2 regions of the Paenibacillus sp. WLX1005 genome follow, and region 1 is predicted to be linked to the other one. Evidence: a T-box and tRNA genes for the amino acid it is inferred to sense, from the RefSeq annotation. Region 1 holds a T-box; the other holds one or more tRNA genes.

Evidence for each region. A T-box is a leader RNA that pairs with one kind of tRNA and senses whether it is charged. The one in region 1 lies ahead of tyrS (tyrosine--tRNA ligase), so its partner is inferred to be a tRNA-Tyr.
Region 2: it encodes a tRNA-Tyr, which carries the amino acid that the T-box ahead of tyrS (tyrosine--tRNA ligase) is inferred to sense. The anticodon was not compared.

The regions. Positions count from the first base shown of each region.
Region 1 is NZ_CP176756.1:3,692,990-3,700,954, reverse strand. It holds gene ACE3MZ_RS15800 (transglycosylase domain-containing protein) at 1-2,523, opposite strand, end outside; T-box leader at 2,692-2,984, shown strand; gene tyrS (tyrosine--tRNA ligase) at 3,083-4,339, shown strand; gene ACE3MZ_RS15790 (methyl-accepting chemotaxis protein) at 4,384-4,830, shown strand; gene ACE3MZ_RS15785 (methyl-accepting chemotaxis protein) at 5,271-7,481, shown strand; gene rpsD (30S ribosomal protein S4) at 7,701-7,965, opposite strand, start outside.
Region 2 is NZ_CP176756.1:133,444-141,408, forward strand. It holds rRNA gene ACE3MZ_RS00540 (23S ribosomal RNA) at 1-778, shown strand, start outside; tRNA gene ACE3MZ_RS00545 (tRNA-Ser) at 846-937, shown strand; tRNA gene ACE3MZ_RS00550 (tRNA-Met) at 994-1,070, shown strand; tRNA gene ACE3MZ_RS00555 (tRNA-Val) at 1,081-1,156, shown strand; tRNA gene ACE3MZ_RS00560 (tRNA-Thr) at 1,163-1,238, shown strand; tRNA gene ACE3MZ_RS00565 (tRNA-Asp) at 1,250-1,325, shown strand; tRNA gene ACE3MZ_RS00570 (tRNA-Phe) at 1,382-1,454, shown strand; tRNA gene ACE3MZ_RS00575 (tRNA-Tyr) at 1,466-1,550, shown strand; tRNA gene ACE3MZ_RS00580 (tRNA-Lys) at 1,563-1,635, shown strand; gene ACE3MZ_RS00585 (PucR family transcriptional regulator) at 2,149-3,330, shown strand; gene ACE3MZ_RS00590 (ABC transporter ATP-binding protein) at 3,699-4,835, shown strand; gene hprK (HPr(Ser) kinase/phosphatase) at 5,443-6,381, shown strand; gene lgt (prolipoprotein diacylglyceryl transferase) at 6,396-7,442, shown strand; gene ppaX (pyrophosphatase PpaX) at 7,449-7,965, shown strand, end outside.

The DNA.
Region 1 (7,965 bases):
GGTAATATTCGCACTGCTACCATTGACTGACAGGCGTACATTACTTGGCGAAGATGGTGCATTGCCGTCATCTCGCCTTGGATCTACTTGTGTCGGTGCATCTGCACCAGCATCTTCCGGCAGATAATGACTGAGCGAGTACTTCGTTCCGCTCATTTTGGACAGTGCATTTTGTAGGTCTTTGATCAGCTGAGAAATTGGCATTTCCCGCTTCACTACCGTACGCTGACTTACCATATCGTTTGGTGTGCTGTCCTGCGGAATATAATTGACTCCGTTGTAGGTGATATATTTGGCATACGATACGCCATCATCGAAGTCTTTTGGTACATATTTGCTATTGAACAAATCGGTAACCAGCTTGCCGGAAGCGCGTGTCGCACTCGTTGGTAGCTTCCCGCTGTACCCTGATACCGTCTGACTAACAATACCGTCCGGCTTGCTAAACGAATCGGTCTTGAACAGCTTCGGCTCGCGGTCAGTTACTTTGTTCATAATCGTTGCCCAGATCGTACGCGCACGCTTTTTGCCGTCTTCGGACAGGGTGTTGACCGGTTCGCGGTAACCTGCCCAGACGCCCAACGTGACATCTGGAGTGAAGCCCATAAACCAGACATCTGCATAATTTTGCGTGGTACCTGTTTTGCCGGCGATTGGAATCTTGCCGTATTTGTTAAATAAACTTTGCAACGAGCGTCCCGTACCATCCGAAGCGGAGATAACGGTACGCAGCATATCCGTCATCAGAAAAGCTGTTTGCTGCGAATAGACGCGCTGTGGATTGGCTTCGTGTTGATATACGGTTTTGCCATAAGGGTCAACGATTTTGGTGATCATATACGCATCGTTGAATACACCTTTGTTCGGAATAGAACCGTACGCGTTCGTTAATTCCTCTACTGTAACCCCGTATTTCAGACCGCCGAGTACACCGGTTTGAGCCGAGTAGTCTGCATCTTGAATCGTAGTAATACCGAGCTTTTTGGCAAATGCCCATGCTTTGTCGATACCGACTTTGTTGATAAAGATCTTCAGTGCTGGCAGATTCAGCGATTCATTGAGCGCTGTCCGTGCTGTCACTAGACCTTGATAACGTCCATTGGCATTGCCCGGAATATGGAAGCCTTTGCTGCCGTCTTTTAAAATAATCGGTGCATCATCCAGCACACTAGCTGGTTGAACGACACCGCTATCCAGTCCAGGCAGATAAGCGGCAATCGGCTTCATCGCCGAACCCGGTTGACGAGTCATCTGTGTTGCATAGTTCATCTGTTCTTCCTGGAAGCTACGTCCTTCGATCATACCAAGGATTGCCCCAGTTTTGTGATTGATCATCATAGCTGCGGTTTGTTCCTTGCCTTTGGTGGAGCTGTCTGGTGAGAAGTTGCTGCTATCTTCGGCAACTTCATGCATCGTATTGTAGATCGTTTTGTTGATGGTCGTGTATACACGGTATCCGCCGGTCAACAGCTTTTGCCGTGATTCTTCGAATAACGTATTGTATTCCTCCGTTGATAGCTTGGATGTGTCCAGATCTGGATTTTCCATTTTCATTACAACCTGTGCACCTTGACGTTCTACTTCCATCATCAGATATGGATAGGTAGAATACGCTTTGGCGGTCGGCTTGGCAAGTGCGCCTTTGATATCAAATGCCAATGCTTCGGTATACTGGCTGTTCGTAATCTTGCCAAGATCTTTCATTCGTTTTAGTACTAGTTGTTGGCGCTGTACAGCGCGGTTGAAGCCTTCTTCATTGAATTTGCCGCCGCTGCTGAATGCCGAGTAGGCACTTGGCAGTTGGGGCAGACCGGCGATATATGCAGATTCGGCAATATTCAGATCCAGTGGATCGTTTACGCCGAAGATGCCTTTGGCGGCTGCTTTGATTCCAAAAATATTGTAGCCATTTGAGCCTTTACCAAATGGCATTTTGTTCAAATAAGCGGTCAATATTTCGTTTTTGGTGAGAAAGCGTTCAATTCGCATCGACAGCAACATTTCCTTGATTTTGCGGTCATTCGTTTTGTCCGCACTCAAAAATACCCGTCTTGCCAACTGCTGGGTGAGTGTACTGCCGCCGGTCTGAACCGATTCATTCAGCACTTTTTGTTTGACGGCACGTAGTGTACCGCTCATATCCACACCCATATGTTCGTAGAAACGGTTATCTTCTATGGATATAATGGCATCAATAACGGTTTTTGGAATCTGATCATACGTGACCAGACGTCGATCTTCTTCGGTGCGCAACTGTCCTATCGGAGAAGCATCACTAAAGTAAGCGAATCCGGTAACGGCATTCTCATCAATCGCCTTCACAATTTGCTCTCGTGAACGCACCGGTTCGTCTTTTACAATGGAAGAGACGTAGCCCAGCATAAGTCCCCCACCAAACAGGCAAACCGTGATGCCGAAGATCATCATCCATTTAAAGGATAACCAGATCTTGCGTCCCCAGGAACGGCCGCCGGAAGGCTTGGCAGGTTTTTTAGTCGGACGATTGTCCTTCTTTTCAGCCATGATATTTCCCCCTTTTACCAGCCACTATTATAGCACAAAATACGAGTCAGCAATCAGTTTCTTCCGACCGATAAATGGCGATAGGCAATTAGTCCGTCTCCTTTGCATTGACTTGCTGACATGGATATGATATAAAAAGGAATATCTTTTTCAGTACAGCATAATATAACAAAAGCTTGGAAAGACGCGCAGTAGAAGCGGAGAGAACCCTTGCAGAGAGCCGGTGGTTGGTGCAAACCGGTAGTGGTCTTCCTTTGAATTACACGTCTGGAGCTGTTCGGTACTCCCGGTGAACTGCATCCTTTGCCATCTTGGCGGAGAATACAGTGATCACAGAGCAAGCCGAGCCGGAATATCCATTCCGTTATGGTAATGAAGTGAGAATGGTGACATATACTGCTATGCAGAATATGATGACGATTCTAATTAGGGTGGTAACGCGAGACCTGCTCGTCCCTTTGTTGGGGCGACAGGTCTTTTTTGTATGTCGTTATCCACAAAGGGAGAGGCGAACCGCCGGCAGACAGGTTCAATTTATAGCACAGAGAGGATTTTTATAATGGCAAAATGGGAAGAATTAACTCCGGAACAACAGGCGGAAGTCAATCGCCAGCTAGAAGTTATCAAACGCGGTACCGTAGAGATCATACCGGAAGACGGACTGCGCAACAAAATTATCAAATCATTACTGACCAATACACCGCTCAAAATCAAACTTGGTCTTGACCCGTCTGCGCCAGACATCCATGTCGGTCATACCGTTGTTCTGCAAAAGCTGCGCCAGTTTCAAGAGCTTGGTCATGTGGTGCAATTGCTGATCGGTGACTTTACCGGACGTATCGGTGATCCAACCGGTAAATCGGAAACTCGTAAGCAGCTGACCGAAGAGCAGGTCAAAGCCAATGCTGAGACGTACCAGAAACAAATTAGCAAAATTCTAGACCCTGACAAAACGACTGTATACTTCAACTCCGAATGGCTCAGCCCGATGAACTTTGCCGAAGTGGTCAATCTGGCTGCAAAAGTAACGGTAGCGCGCATTATGGAGCGTGATGATTTTACCAAGCGTTTCCAGAATGGATTGCCTATTAGCATTCATGAATTTTTCTACCCATTAATGCAAGGTATGGATTCGGTTGCGCTTGAAAGTGATATTGAGCTGGGGGGTACGGATCAGACGTTTAACGTACTGATGGGTCGTACGCTGCAAAAGGAATACGGCAAAGAGCAGCAGATCGTTATTACTCTGCCCCTGCTGGAAGGTCTGGATGGCGTTCAGAAAATGAGTAAAAGTCTGGGCAACTACATCGGAATCGACGAAGCTGCCAACGAAATCTACGGCAAAGCGATGAGCATTCCAGATGAGCTGATGGCGAAGTACTACGAGCTGGCAACCGACATTAGCAATGAACAACTCGACACACTGAAAAAAGGTCTTGTGGACGGTAGCGTGCATCCGCGCGATGCCAAAATGAATTTGGCGTACACGTTTGTACGTATGTATCATGATGAAGCAGCAGCAGAAGCGGCGAAAAATCATTTCATTACCGTTTTCCAACAGCGTGCTTTGCCGGATGATATTCAGGAAGCGACGATTGAAGCCGCTCAACTGACAGATGGTACCATTGGCTTGATCGATCTGATCAGCCACCTCGGCTTTGCTGCTTCCAAAAGCGATGCACGTCGCAGCATTCAGCAAGGTGCTGTGAAGATCAATGAAGAAAAAGTGGACGATGTGAATGCGCAGATTACACCGGCTGAAGGGGATATCGTACAAGTCGGCAAACGCAAATTTGCCAAACTGACATTGTCCTAACAGCTACCTTTGAACGAAGCGTCTCCTGATTTAGGAGGCGCTTTTTGCTGTGTATTGCTTCCTGTAAGAATGAAATAAAAAGAAATAATAAAATATTCATTACTGCTCAGATTGGCGAAATGCAGACAGACACGCAATCAGCATTGCATGGTGTCGAAGAAGGCAACCGAGAGGTGGATGCTGGACTGGTTATTTTAGATGAGATCAAGCAGCGTTTTGCTACGATTCGCGCTGATATTAGCCGGGTTGCGGATGAGGTGCAGGAGGTATCTTCGGCTTCACAGCAAATGTCTGCTGGTTCAGAGCAGATCAGTGCATCGCTCGGACAACTTGCCGATATTGCTCGTTCCACTACTACCTATGCGGACACAGCGTTAACCAATTCGCAAAATCAACTACAATCGCTGGATAGCCTGAATGCTAATACCGATGATCTCGCAGACGTTAGTGTGAAGCTGAACGGCATCATTAGCCAATTCCGTACAATGTAAACAAGCTAGGTACAGGATATAGGAGTATAAACAAGTCCAACTATAGAAGCAGAAATAAGTCTAAATACAGAAACAGAAACATGTTCAGGCATGATAGCATACGCAACTGTAGGCAGATGAGTAGATGGTAGCGGCGAGTATATTACTGGGTCGCTATACGCAATGATGTATCAACAAACAATCATATCGTATACACAAGCAGGTAGACTTTTTCTCTCCTATAGAAGAAAGAGTCTGCCTGCTTTTGATTATACCGAATGTATTAGGAATGCCGCTATATACGAATTGATCATCTTTTCCATCCAAAGTCCTACTTTATTAGACATGAAATGACAGAAAGTTCCGTGAAAACCTACACAAATTAGGAGTTCCGACCGATATATATAGATTGTGATGTGCATTTGACTCACTACATATGGTATAGAGGAGACCCGATTATTTTGCGACGATTACAGTTTAGAAGTATTCAAGCCCGCACATTAAGCACACTGTTGCCTATTGTGTTGATTGTTGTTGTGCTGATTAGCCTGCTGGCGTATCAGTTTGCCAAACAGAAATTGAACGAAGAGATGGGACATACCGCCAATAGTACATTGAATGGAGTTAGCTCGAACATTACCGAGCAGGTTTCGCGTAACTCACTTGTTGCTTCCTCGCTGGCGGATGCAGCTGGTCAGATTGCCAAAGGCATGACGATGGATGAATATGCTGCTTTGACTGAGCGGTGGACGATGCTAAACAAGCTTACTCATGGCACGGGGCTATTTTTCGCATCTGATGCGTTTGACGATGGTAAGACGTATCATTCTGTATATGCATCGCGTAATGGTGACAATATTACAGCGAGTTTTGATTATGATGATGCTTCTTATGATTATTTGAATAAACCATGGTACACCGGCACACTGAACAACTGGGACAAAATTTACTATACAGAACCTGAGCTGGATCAAGAGAGCAAGATCAAGATGATCACGGCTGGCAAAACGATTCGCAATAGTGACGGTCAAGCGATCGGTGTAGCGACTGCTGATTTTAGCATTAGCAGCATTCAGGATTATGTGAACAATATGGATATCGGCGAAGTGGGGCATACGTTGCTGCTGGATCGGACAGGTCATGTACTTGCAAGCAGTCAGCAGGGTATTACTGCGGATCAAGCGATTGAAGGCGCCGACAATGATAACAAAGGTTCACTATCTACGGTTATGCAGCAGCCGGATGGTCATGTACCACTGGTGCTGGGTGGAGGACATTATACTTTATATTTCCAGACGTTAAGCGATACGGGTTGGAAAACAGGAATTATTTTATCGGAATCGGAGATTCAGGAACCGGCAAAAGAAATGCTGAACACGCTGCTGATTATTGGTGGTATTAGCTTGATTGTACTGGCAGCTGCTATTTTATGGAACAATCTCGGTATGACGCGTGAGATCAAAAAGGTTGTTCACATGAGCCGCCGTATGGCAGCGGGAGATTACTCTGATCGTCTGCAAGTGCAGCGACGTGATGAATTTGGTCAGATGGCAACTGAGTTTAATCGTATTCTGGATTCTACATCGTCGATCTTGCGTCATCTGAATGATCAATCAGTAGCGATTCAGGCAACCGCAGCAGGTGTAGCGGAAGAATCCAGACGTAATGCGATCGTAGCACGTAACAATGTAGAAGAACTGGAGCAAATGGAACATGGCTCTGCTACCCAGTTGCAAGCGACTGACGAAAGTACAACAGCGATGGAAGAAATGGCGGTCGGTGTTCAACGAATCGCCGAATCCATTCAGGAAGTAGCCGATGCTGCTCAGCAAATGGAACAGAAAACACAGACTGGTAATGAGCAGCTGCATAAGGCTGTCCGTCAGATTGATTCCGCCAAGCTCGTAATGGACGAAGGTGGCAAAATGGCGCGTTCCCTGCATGAACGTGCGCAACAGATCAACGGTATTATTGATGTTATTCAAGGCATTAACAAGCAGACTACGTTATTGGCACTGAATGCTTCGATTGAAGCAGCACGAGCAGGAGAAGCGGGACGTGGCTTTGGCGTTGTTGCTGCCGAGATTAGTAACTTGTCGACTAGCGTGGCAGAATCAACGCGTATGATCACAACACAAATTACCGCTATGCAGGAAGAAACAGCAATCGTACTCGCAGGCATGGAGAATGGAGCCAGTCGCGTAACGAAAGGGATGGCTTCATTGGAAGAAACGAGCCTTCTGTTTAACGATATTAAGAGTGATGTAGAGCAGATGTCGACCGAAATTCAAGAAGTATCTTCTGCTTCAGAGCAAATGTCTGCCGGAGCAGAGGAAGTTACAGCTTCGCTGGAGAATCTGGCGGACATCGCCCGTAGTACTGCGCAAAAAGCAGGTACAGCTACAACACGTTCAAGCGAACAATTGGAATCCTTGGATCGTCTGGAATCGTCTGCGCAATCGCTGCATACGGTAGCCGATTCACTAAATGAACTGATTGCCCGTTTCCAAACTGAAGTTACACCGGAAGTAGTCGCAGTTGAACAATCAACGGAAATGAATCCAAATGAACATCACGAACATCTGGATGCTGAAGATGCTGATGGAACGACTACCGAACCCAACGATTCATCAACCTCGGATTCAACTGATTCAACAAAGCTTATTTCATAAACAATATAGCTATATGTAAAAAGTGAATAATAAAAAGTGAAATGAAAAACAAACAAAACACTGCTATACATCTAACTATGTATAGCAGTGTTTTTGTATTATTTGTACGTGTACGTGTACGTGTACGTGCATCTGCACATACATGTGTAACGCCATATGTGTAAAAAAATGTATAAAAAAACCGCTGGAAGGAATCCAGCGGTTTGATATTCGTTAAGATTAACGGTTGTACCACTCAACGATTTGTCTTTCGTCGATGTCTTGAGTCAGCTCAGCGCGCTCAGGCAGACGAACATATTTACCTTCAACTGCTGCTTCGTTGTATTCAACGTAAGCTACCAGATGATTACGGTTTTCCAGAGCTTCTTTAACAGAGCTCAGGCCACGGCTTCTTTCACGAAGACCGATAACATCGCCTGGTTTTACAGCGTAAGAAGCGATGTCGACTTTTTTACCGTTTACTGTAACGTGACCGTGGGAAACC
Region 2 (7,965 bases), 2.0 Mb from region 1:
AGGTGGGAGCCTTGGAAGAGGGAGCGCAAGCTTCCTTGGAGGCGCCGTTGGGATACCACCCTGATCGCATCTGAGTTCTAACCTAGTACCGTGATCCGGTACGGGGACCGTGTCAGGTGGGCAGTTTGACTGGGGCGGTCGCCTCCTAAAATGTAACGGAGGCGCCCTAAGGTTCCCTCAGAATGGTTGGAAATCATTCGAAGAGTGCAAAGGCAAAAGGGAGCTTGACTGCGAGACCTACAAGTCGAGCAGGGACGAAAGTCGGGCTTAGTGATCCGGTGGTACCGCATGGAAGGGCCATCGCTCAACGGATAAAAGCTACCCTGGGGATAACAGGCTTATCTCCCCCAAGAGTCCACATCGACGGGGAGGTTTGGCACCTCGATGTCGGCTCATCGCATCCTCCTGGGGCTGAAGTAGGTCCCAAGGGTTGGGCTGTTCGCCCATTAAAGCGGTACGCGAGCTGGGTTCAGAACGTCGTGAGACAGTTCGGTCCCTATCTGTCGTGGGCGTAGGAAATTTGAGAGGAGCTGTCCTTAGTACGAGAGGACCGGGATGGACGCACCGCTGGTGTACCAGTTGTTCCGCCAGGAGCATCGCTGGGTAGCTACGTGCGGACGGGATAAGCGCTGAAAGCATCTAAGCGTGAAGCCCCCCTCAAGATGAGATTTCCCAAGTTTAGTAAGACCCCTTGAAGACGACGAGGTTGATAGGTTGGGGGTGGAAGTGCAGCAATGCATGGAGCTGACCAATACTAATCGGTCGAGGGCTTATCCAAGATTCTAGACACGCGATGAGATCGTTTCGGATTCAGTTTTCAGGTGATTAACTTTGAAAATTTTCTTGGAGAGATACCCAAGTGGCTATAAGGGGACCCTCTGCTAAGGGGTTAGACTGCGTAAGCGGTGCGAGGGTTCGAATCCCTCTCTCTCCGCCACTAGAATTTTGAGTTTATTCAGAATTTTAGGGCAAATATTTGTTCTTTAATATCGTGGCGGTGTAGCTCAGCTGGCTAGAGCGTACGGTTCATACCCGTGAGGTCGGGGGTTCGATCCCCTCCGCCGCTACCATACATATCTTGGAGACTTAGCTCAGCTGGGAGAGCATCTGCCTTACAAGCAGAGGGTCGGGGGTTCGATCCCCTCAGTCTCCACCATAATGTGCCGGTGTAGCTCAGTTGGTAGAGCAACTGACTTGTAATCAGTAGGTCGGGGGTTCAAATCCTCTCGCCGGCACCATTTTTTTCTCTGGAACCGTGGTGTAGGGGTTAACATGCCTGCCTGTCACGCAGGAGATCGCGGGTTCAAATCCCGTCGGTTCCGCCATTTTTGATTTAGTATGACGAAATGGCTATACAGTATATTAACTTAATATACAGTATGGCTCGGTAGCTCAGTCGGTAGAGCAGAGGACTGAAAATCCTCGTGTCGGCGGTTCGATTCCGTCCCGAGCCATCTTTTATTGTGGAGGCTTAGCGAAGTGGCCAAACGCAGCAGACTGTAAATCTGTTCTCTCCGAGTTCGGTGGTTCGAATCCATCAGCCTCCACCAGTTTTTTTATAAGAGCCATTAGCTCAGTTGGTAGAGCACCTGACTTTTAATCAGGGTGTCGAAGGTTCGAGTCCTTCATGGCTCATCTAAAAGAAAGCATCTTACCTTGTTGGTAGGATGCTTTTTTGTTTTTATATTATTTTTTATGTTATAGGTTTGTGTTATAAATATCAGATAATAAGATAAGTTGTTCTATGCGTATCGCAACAAGATGATATGTAGCCAGAGAATTCAGAGAATTATTTTATCCAATGGTAAAGGTGATTGTTAGAATGGAACTTTGGTTTCTGTATTTTTACCTATTATAATGTAGAAAACTATTAATTTTGATATGAAATGAATTCTGAAATGATTCTGATGAGTTGTGATTGCTGTTTACATGATCTGCATATGAGAAGATGAGGATGAGATAAAGCAACAAGTTACAATGATAGAATCACAGAATGCTAGAATCAAGGATAGAACTACAGATGAAACTACAAGTGGAATTACAAATAGAATTACAGATAGAACTATAAATTATTTGAGATTATTGAAATAAGATGCCTAAAAATATAAAGCGAGTGGTGGAATTTGCGGATAGAAGGGAATTTACGTTATGGATGTAAATGAACTACGGCAACGGATTGAGCAGATTACTGGGTTGCGTATTGGAGAGCACCGTTTCAATGAAAGAGAGTGGGATAAGAGAGAGCGTTCTTTTGTAGGGATTGATATGGAACAAACTGAGTTACCATTGATGATTCCAGTGTTGCGTCAGGCTGGTGAAGTAGTTGTATGGGAAGTAGTAACAGATCATCATAGTGCTGTAGCAGATGATGCGGGTTCAGAAGGTAATGTAGTAAGTACAGATACTGCCAACATGAATGCTTCGGACGAAATGAAGCGTATTTACCAGCTGCTTGAGCTTTTGTTGCCTTCGGTCATGGGGTTGCAGCCGATGGAGTTATCTCCTGTTGTGCAGGGAAAGGATCAACAGGCGCGTGAATTGGGACAGTGGTTGGTGAGGCAGCTTAGTTTGCGTAATTCGTCGATGGAGATTCCAGATGAATATGTGATCAAGGAACGGCTGAATTCTGTTATGGTTCCTTTTCTGTTGCTTGCCGAGAGTTTGCAGATAGGCACGTTGAATGGTAAGCAATTGGAGAAGCTGGTATCCAGTTATTTTGATCGGGATATGCTATTGATTCCATTGCAAGATAATGAATGGTTGGTGCTGGCGAAGCATGAATTGATAGAGGATGAAGAAGATGGACGTGATATTGGAGACGAAAATGAGGATACAGAGGAAGATTTGCTGACTGCATTTGCGCTTGGATTGTATGAGTTGGTAGCGAGCGAATGGGTTGGAAGTTTTCATATTAGCGTGACGTTGCCACTAAATCCGCTTCATGGATTGGCGCAGACGGTGGCACAGCTTCGAGAGGCTATTCATCTCGGAAGATTGTTTCAGGTAACTGAGCATATTCATTTGCCATGGGAGTTACGGTTGGAGAGTCTGCTGTATCGTATTCCAGAAGAAGAACGGCAGCGGTTTGTGGAATCAGCAGATCACCATTCACATTTGTTTGGTGATGAGGAGACAGTAACGACACTAGAGACATTTTTCAAAATGGATTGCAATGTGAGTGAGACTGCCAAGCAATTGTATATTCATCGGAATACGTTATTGTATCGACTGGACAAGATCAAACAGGATACGCAGCTAGATGTACGGCGTTTTGAAGATGCGGTATTGATGCGGTTGACACTGCTATTGTATAAAGTGACAAAAAGCTGAAATGTTTTTTGTAGGTTTTGTCGATAGAGCTGGCGAGCAGATTAGGGTAAGATAGAAGCAGATAAAGTAACCGGTTTCAAAATAACGTTCAATAAATCATTTTGTGGGAACCTTCTTGTTAATTTGTTACAGACAGACGTGGTCATAATAAACTATGATCTGAATGTATGGAGACAACGTAGAAGGCAAACGTGATAGTTGATTCCACAAAATTAGTAAACCGGGATATCTTTGCTGCTTTTATCTTCATTTGATAGTCGCTCCCATTTGTTGTCGACTTCCTTATACATAATAGACAATAAAGCTGTGAGCGGAATGAATAACAGTACTGTAAAAAGACCACATTATATTTTGGGAGGTTTTTTATTATGGCAGGTGTACGCTTAGAGCATATTTTCAAAAAGTATCCGGGTTCCGATAAAGCAACAGTAGTTGATGTCAATCTGGACATTAAAGATAAAGAGTTTTTGGTGCTAGTTGGTCCTTCCGGTTGTGGTAAATCGACAACACTTCGTATGATCGCAGGTTTGGAAGAAATCTCCGAAGGCAAACTGTACATTGGCGATCGCGTCGTGAACGATGTAGCTCCAAAAGATCGCGATATCGCGATGGTGTTCCAATCTTACGCTTTGTACCCACATATGGATGTATACTCCAATATGGCGTTTGGTCTGAAACTGCGTAAGGTGAAAAAAGACGAAATCGAAAAACGCGTGCGTGAAGCTGCGAAAATTCTGGATATTGAGCATTTGCTGGATCGTAAGCCAAAAGCGCTGTCCGGTGGTCAACGTCAGCGTGTCGCGCTCGGTCGTGCGATCGTCCGTGATCCACAAGTCTTCCTGATGGATGAGCCGCTGTCCAACTTGGATGCGAAACTGCGTGGTCAGATGCGTGCGGAAATCACAAAACTGGCAAAACGTCTGCAAACGACTGTTATCTACGTAACGCATGATCAGATCGAAGCAATGACGATGGGTGATCGTATCGTTGTTATGAAAGATGGTATCATTCAACAGGCTGCTTCTCCGGAAGAACTGTACAACCATCCTCGTAACATGTTCGTAGCGGGCTTTATCGGTTCCCCGACTATGAACTTTATCCGTGGTACACTGTCTGAGAAAAATGGTGGTACCGTATTCTCCGCTGCTGGTCTGGAACTGAATCTTCCGGGCGGTAAAGCACAAGTACTGAAAGATCAAGGGTATACAGGCAAAGAAGTAATTCTGGGTGTTCGTCCAGAAGATATTCACGAAGAGCCAGTATTCCTGGAAGCTTCGCCGAACAGTGTATTCACTGCAAAAGTGGACGTTTCCGAGAACCTGGGTCACGAAACGTTGCTGTACCTGAGCGGCATTAGCTCTGACACCGTTATTGCTCGTGTTGATGGTCGTTCCACTACACGCGATAATGCTACAGTAACTATGGCAATCGATATGAACAAAGTACACATCTTCGATCCAGCTTCTGAAGATAACCTGTTCTATAGTGAGCCTGCAACTGTATAATATGTGCGATTTGCCGAATGGGTGAATCCTCACTATAGTAAGTAAAAAAAGACTGCCGAACCGATCAGGTTCTGGCAGTCTTTTTGGTATGGAGTAAGGTGAGCTGGTATGGAGTAAGGTGAGCTGGTATGGAGTAAGGTGAGCTGGTATGGAGTAAGGTGAGCTGGTATGGAGTAAGGTGAGCTGGTATGGAGTAAGGTGAGCTGGTATGGAGTAAGGTGAGCTGGTATGGAGTAAGGTGAGCTGGTATGGAGTAAGGTGAGCTGGTATGGAGTAAGGTGAGCTGGTATGGAGTAAGGTGAGCTGGTATGGAGTAAGGTGAGCTGGTATGGAGTAAGGTGAGCTGGTATGGAGTAAGGTGAGCTGGTATGGAGTAAGCGGTGTGCGGTTGCTTACTGCATTAGTGACATATGTGGATTTATGATTAGTATGGGTCATTCTATTGCTATAATGAACAATATGATGTCATTCAGCGTCCGAAATCCGGCACTCTGATTGATTTCGTTGCCATTTTCCATTACCATGGGTACATTGGCATCAATATGTACAACAATACAAATACACTCCTAACAAGACAAGTGACCTACTCAGGGAAAGGAAGAACAGAATGGCCAAACATGTAAAGGTTTCGGAATTAGTGCAGATGTTCCAGCTTGAGGTTGTATCCGGGGGACTTGGCTTAAAACGAAACATTACCGTAGATGATCTGAACCGTCCCGGTCTGGAGATGGCGGGTTATTTTGAGTATTATCCAACTGAGCGTGTACAAATCCTTGGACGCACAGAACTGGCTTTCTTCAAAATGCTGACGCATGAGGAAAAAGCAGAACGTATGAGCAAGCTATGTAACGAAGAGACTCCTTGTATCGTGGTAACACGAGGACTTGAGATTCCAGAGGAACTGGTGGAAGCAAGTGAAGCGCATGGACTTCCTGTTCTGCGCAGCAATCTTGCCACGACGATTCTCTCCAGTCGCATTACCAACTTCCTGGAGAAAAAACTGGCACCGACTGCAACGATTCATGGCGTACTCGTGGACATTTATGGCGTCGGTATGTTGATTACAGGCAGCAGCGGTATCGGTAAAAGTGAAACTGCACTGGAACTGGTGAAGCGTGGACATCGTCTGATTGCGGATGATGCGGTAGAGATTCGCCAAACGTCCGATAATCAGCTGCACGGTACAGCTCCAGAATTGATCCGCCACCTGCTGGAAATCCGTGGTGTCGGTATTATCAACGTGATGACGCTGTTCGGGGCAGGCGCGATCCGCAACAATAAACGGATTACGCTCGTTGTTCGTCTGGAAGCTTGGCAGCAGGACAAACAATATGACCGCATCGGTCTGGATGAAGAGACGACTAAAATCATCGATACGGATGTGCCTCTGGTGACGATCCCTGTACGTCCGGGACGAAATCTGGCGGTTATTATTGAAGTAGCGGCGATGAATTTCCGTCTGAAGCGGATGGGTTACAATGCAGCTCTCCAATTCACGCATAAGCTGACCGAGACGATTGCTGAAGATCTCGACGAACTGGATTAAGGAGAGGTTACGTTATGGGGACATTGTTGATTAATCCGATTGCTTTTTCGATTGGATCGCTGGAAGTGCACTGGTATGGTCTGATTCTGGGCTTTGGTGCGCTGATGGGTCTGCTATTCGCGATTCGTGAAGGCAAACGGTTCGGGATTCCGCAGGAGTTTTTCATGGACTTGCTGCTGTTTGGAGTGCCATCTGCGATTATCGCTGCGCGCATCTATTATGTGGCTTTTCGCTGGCCGGATTACAAAAATAATTTTGTAGACGTTTTTAAAATTTGGAATGGCGGTATTGCGATCTATGGCGCGCTGATTGGTGCGATCATCTGTGCGGTCATCTATACGCGCTACAAAGGCTACAATTTCTGGCGGATTGCGGATATTTGTGCACCTTCGTTATTGATTGGACAGCTGATTGGTCGCTGGGGGAACTTTGTCAATCAGGAAGCATACGGTGGTCCAGTCGATGAGTCATTCCTGCGTAGTAATCTTCATTTGCCAGATTTTATTGTGAATCAGATGAATGTAAACGGCATATACCATCATCCGACATTCCTGTATGAGTCGGTATGGAACATTGTTGGTGTGTTGCTGTTATGTACGCTGCGTCGTCGTCCTTTTGTACGCGCGGGTGAGATCTTTATGTCTTATTTTATCTGGTACGGTATTGGTCGTTTCTTTATCGAGGCATTGCGTACGGATAGTCTGACATTTGACGGTCCGGCATGGCTCGTATCGTTTGTTAACGGATTGTGGTCACCGATGACGCTGTTTGGATTCCAGCAAGGTGCGATTGAGCCGGGATATGGCAATATTCGTATTTCCCAGCTATTATCGCTGGTGCTGATTATCGTGGCGATTCTGCTGATTATCATTCGTCGTCGTACGGGGATGTCGAGCGCGCGCTATAGCGATCCGATTATCTCGACCAAGCATGGTCATGAATTTGCATCGGATACGGATGCAGCACGTGCGGGTACAGCGGCTGCACCAACCGCAGGCGAACCGCATAAGCCGCTACCTGCGGATGAGCAGGAAAGGGCTCATTCCGAGCGGAAGGAGTAATAAAATATGATTGATACGGTATTGTTTGATCTGGATGGAACGATTGTGGATACAAATGAATTGATTATCTCTTCTTTTATGAATGTGATGAATCAGCCGGACGTATTGCCGCTGACGCGTGAGCAGATTATTCCGCATATGGGCTTAACGCTGGAGCAACAGCTGCGTACGTTTTCCGGTCAGGATGATGTGACTTCGCTAGTGACCGCTTATCGGGAATATAGCTCGATTCATCATGATGCGATGGTCGCGCCATTTCCTGAAGTGAATATCGTACTATCCCGCTTGCAGGCGGAAGGTCTGAAGCTGGGTGTAGTAACGACGAAGATTCGGGCAACGACGGAAAAGGTATTAAAGCTATTCGAGCTGGATCAGTATATGCAGGTCATTATTACGCTGGACGATGTGGAGCATCCGAAGCCACATGCACAGCCGATTGAGCGGGCGCTGGAAGCGCTTGGCTCCTCGCCGGAAACGACGTTGATGGTGGGCGATAGCCCTGCCGATCTAAAATCAGCAGAAG